2 regions of the Streptomyces sp. BK022 genome follow, and region 2 is predicted to be linked to the other one. Evidence: riboswitches for the same ligand, from Rfam matches in the RefSeq annotation. Region 2 holds a riboswitch; the other holds the start of a gene.
The links. Region 2 has a riboswitch for glycine ahead of gcvT (glycine cleavage system aminomethyltransferase GcvT). Riboswitches for the same ligand answer to the same signal wherever they lie in the genome.
Positions count from the first base shown of each region.

Region 1: linked by a shared signal. The riboswitch ahead of gcvP (aminomethyl-transferring glycine dehydrogenase) and the one ahead of gcvT (glycine cleavage system aminomethyltransferase GcvT) in region 2 are both predicted to bind glycine.

Region 1 is NZ_SHKU01000004.1:9,922-12,114, forward strand. Features, by position in the region: partial or broken gene EV284_RS16480 (DNA polymerase IV) at 1-530, shown strand, start outside; gene EV284_RS16485 (PRC-barrel domain-containing protein) at 449-823, opposite strand; glycine riboswitch at 944-1,038, shown strand; gene gcvP (aminomethyl-transferring glycine dehydrogenase) at 1,212-2,193, shown strand, end outside.
Region 2 is NZ_SHKU01000002.1:935,506-937,698, reverse strand. Features, by position in the region: gene EV284_RS10380 (enhanced serine sensitivity protein SseB) at 1-185, opposite strand, end outside; gene EV284_RS10375 (AAA family ATPase) at 250-912, opposite strand; glycine riboswitch at 1,094-1,182, shown strand; gene gcvT (glycine cleavage system aminomethyltransferase GcvT) at 1,333-2,193, shown strand, end outside.

The DNA of each region.
Region 1 (2,193 bases), on a different contig from region 2:
GACGACCCCTCGGTCATCCGGGAGGCGGCCGCGCGGCTGCTGGACTCCGTCGACACCACCGGCGGGGTGCGGCTGCTGGGCGTCGGCGTGTCGGGGCTCGCCGACTACACGCAGGAGGACCTCTTCGCCCAGGCGGCGGGGGAGCCGGCCGAGGAGACGCCCGAGGAGAGCGCCCTGGACTTCGGCCCGGGGACACCCGAGCCCGCCGCGCCGGAGTGGCGGGCGGGCCAGGACGTACGGCACCCGGAGTACGGGCACGGGTGGGTGCAGGGCAGCGGCCTCGGGCGGGTCACCGTGCGCTTCGAGACCCCGCTCTCCGCGCCGGGCCGGGTACGGACGTTCCGGTCCGACGAGGCCGGTCTGGAACCGGCCGACCCCCTGCCGCTCGTGGCCCAGGTGGAGGCGGCCACCGCGGAGGGGGAGGCGGACGGCGGATGAGGGGAGGGGGTCAGACGTCCTCGGCGCCCGCGACCTTGCCGAAGTCGCGGTCCGGGGTGGGCCGGGCGGCGGCGCCCACGTCGAGGCCGTAGTGGTGGTAGAGCTGGAGTTCCTGCTCGGGGGAGAGATGACGGCCCACGCCGAAGTCGGGGGCGTCCTTGATGAGGGCGCGTTCGAAGGGGACGCGGAGCGCGCCGTCGACCAGTTCGCTGGGCTCCAGCGGGACGAAGGCGTCGCGGGAGAAGAGGCCGGTGCGCACCGCCGCCCATTCCGGGACGCCGGTCGCGTCGTCGAGGTACACCTCGTCTATGGTGCCGATCTTGGTGCCGGCGCGGTCGAACGCCTTGCGGCCGATCAGGCTGCGCGGATCGATGTCGGTCTGCACGATCCCTCTCCCTCCACATGGTCGCAACTCATCCGTAAGCACTACAAAAGAGCAGAATCAGCCGGGCGGCCACTCGAACACCGCGCTCCGGACCCCCGCTGGTAGTCTGAAGTCGGCTGCTGACCCCGTGCGGGAGAGTCCTCCGAGTCGTTCGGAGGCGCCGAAGGAGCAACTCCTCCCCGGAATCTCTCAGGCTCCCGTACCGCACGGACGAGGTCACTCTGGAAAGCAGGGCGGGCGTCACGGCTCCCGCTCTCACCGACGGTGCAAGCCGGGGTCCGCTGGCCCCGGTGAAGCTCTCAGGTACGAGATGACAGAGGGGGAGGCCGGTGGGCACCCGAGCCGTGGTGCCCCTCGCAGGTCGCGTCAGACCAGGAGGCCTCCGCACATGACCGCCCCTCGCATTCCGCTCGCCGAGCTCGAAGCGGGCATCCCCTTCGAGCAGCGCCACATCGGACCCGACCAGGAGGCGCGGGCCAAGATGCTCGCGCAGGTCGGCTACGGCTCCCTCGACGAGCTGACCGCCGCCGCCGTGCCGGACGTGATCAAGAACGCCGACGCGCTCGACCTGCCCGGTGCCCGCACCGAGGCCGAGGTCATCGCCGAGCTGCGCGGTCTCGCCGACCACAACCAGGTCCTCGGCTCCATGATCGGCCTGGGCTACTACGGCACCTTCACGCCGCCGGTCATCCTGCGCAACGTCATGGAGAACCCCGCCTGGTACACGGCCTACACGCCCTACCAGCCGGAGATCTCCCAGGGCCGGCTGGAGGCCCTGCTGAACTTCCAGACGATGGTCGCGGACCTCACCGGGCTGCCCACCTCCGGTGCCTCCCTGCTGGACGAGGGCACGGCCGCCGCCGAGGCGATGGCGCTCTCCCGGCGCATGGGCAAGAACAAGAAGGGCCTCTTCCTGGTCGACGCGGACACCCTGCCGCAGACCATCGCCGTCATCGAGACCCGCGCCGAGCCGGCCGGTGTCGAGGTCGTCGTCGCCGACCTGAGCGACGGCATCCCGGCCGACATCGCCGCCCGCGACATCACCGGCGTCCTGCTCCAGTACCCGGGCGCCTCCGGTGCCGTACGCGACCTGAAGCCGGTCGTCGAGCAGGCGCACGGGCTGGGCGCCCTCGTCACCGTCGCCGCCGACCTGCTCGCGCTCACCCTGCTCACCTCGCCCGGTGAGCTGGGCGCGGACATCGCGATCGGCACCACCCAGCGCTTCGGCGTCCCGATGGGCTTCGGCGGACCGCACGCCGGCTACATGGCCGTGCACGAGAAGTTCGCCCGCAGCCTGCCCGGCCGCCTGGTCGGCGTGTCCGTCGACGCCGACGGGCACCGCGCGTACCGCCTGGCGCTCCAGACCCGCG
Region 2 (2,193 bases):
CCGCCGTTGGGCAGGGGTATCCAGACGAAGCTTCGGGCCAGCACCTCGATGACGCGGGCGCCGGCCGCGGGTATGCCGAGGGCGGCGGAGAGGACCTCCTCCAGTTCGTTGCCGGGCCAGCCGCCGTGCGGGTGGGGGTGTGCCTGTGCCGGGAAGTCCGCGGGAAGGTCCGCCGGGAAGTCCATGTGCCTACCGCCTGCTGGGAGTCATGCTGTGGTGCAGAAGGCTATCCGGTGCGCGTGCGGGCGCTCACCTGGCGAACTCGATCCGCGTCAGGCCGTCCGCCGAGGCGCGGTCCAGCAGGACGACCGAGCCGCAGCCGGCGGGGCTCTCGCCGCGCTCGACGGCGTCCAGCAGGCGGGCGGTGGTGCCGCGGTGGCGGTGGAAGGCGTACCGCGAGACGCCCCGGCCGCGCTCGCGCTGGCCGTGCCGGGCGGTGTCGGCGGACACGTCGAGCAGGATCAGGTGCAGGGTGCCGCCTCTGCGGCGCGCCTCGCGGGAGAGCCAGGCGCGCACCCAGGGCTGGGTGCCGCAGTCGTGCACCACGACGCCCTCGCCCGAGGCCAGCTCGCGGCGCAGCCCGGCGTAGTGGGCGAGGCGGACCAGCGGGCGGTAGAACGCGTAGGGCAGTGCGGCGGGGAGCCGGGCGGCCCAGCGGTCGCGGGCGTCCTGGGAATCGACGCGGCGGCCGGGGACCGTGCGGCGCATCAGGGTCGACTTGCCGCTGCCGGGCAGCCCGGTGACGACGACGAGGTCGCGGGGGTCGAAGCGGAGGGTGCGGGGGCCGCCGGGGCGGTCGCGCAGGTCGCGGACGGCCGGCGCGGGGCGGCCCGCCCGCTGCCGGGCGCCCGCGCAAGGCCGCTGCCGCACCGGGATGCCGGTGGTCGTGGCGTACACCGTGGACCTGTTCACCGTGATCGTCCCTCCCCCAGTGGGCTCAGGTCATCCCCTGCCCAACTCATGTAAAGAGAAGGTAATGCGCGCGGTCGCCGTGCGGGTCCCGGATCGGCCACAGGCATGTCACAGCCGGTGGCCCCTTCAGGGCCGGGCGCCGCCGTGCGATGATGTGCCCGCCAACTGCATACCGGCCGTTTGAATCCGCGCGGGAGAGTCCCCATCCGGGGCGCCGAAGGAGCAAGTCCCTCCCTTGAATCTCTCAGGCACCGTTACCGCGCGGGCGAGGCACATCTGAAAAGCGGGCCGCTGTCGAAAGCGACCCCACCCAAGGTGCAAGCCAGTGACCGTGCGGGTCATGGCGAACCTCTCAGGTTCCGATGACAGATGGGGAGGAACGTTCCTCGCCCCATCCCCCGTTGCCCTGGGAGACGACCGATGAGTAGCACAGACCCCAACGCCCCGCGCCATACCGCGCTCGACGCCGTGCACCGCTCGCTCGGCGCGACGATGACCGACTTCGCCGGCTGGGACATGCCCCTGCGCTACGGCTCCGAGCGTGACGAGCACCAGGCGGTGCGCACCCGGGCCGGGCTGTTCGACCTCTCGCACATGGGTGAGATCACGGTGACCGGCCCCGGCGCCGCCGCCCTGCTGAACTACGCCCTCGTCGGCGACCTCGCCTCGGTCGGCGTGGGCCGCGCCCGCTACACCATGATCTGCCGCGCCGACGGCGGCATCCTGGACGACCTGATCGTCTACCGGCTCGCCGAGCACGAGTACATGGTCGTGGCCAACGCCTCCAACGCCCAGGTCGTCCTGGACGCGCTGACCGAGCGCGCGGCCGGCTTCGACGCCGAGGTCCGCGACGACCGCGACGCCTACGCGCTGCTCGCCGTCCAGGGCCCGGAGTCCCCCGGCATCCTCAAGGCCGTCACCGACGCCGACCTCGACGGCCTGAAGTACTACGCCGGGCTGCCCGGCACGGTCGCGGGCGTCCCCGCGCTGATCGCCCGTACCGGCTACACCGGCGAGGACGGCTTCGAGCTGTTCGTACGGCCCGAGCACGCCGTCCGCCTCTGGGAGGCGCTGCTGGAGGCCGGCTCCGCCGCCGGTCTGGTGCCGTGCGGGCTGTCCTGCCGGGACACCCTGCGCCTGGAGGCGGGCATGCCGCTGTACGGGCACGAGCTGACCACCGGGCTGACCCCCTTCGACGCCGGTCTCGGCCGCGTGGTGAAGTTCGGCAAGGAGGGCGACTTCGTCGGCCGCGAGGCGCTGGCGAAGGCCGCCGAGCGTGCC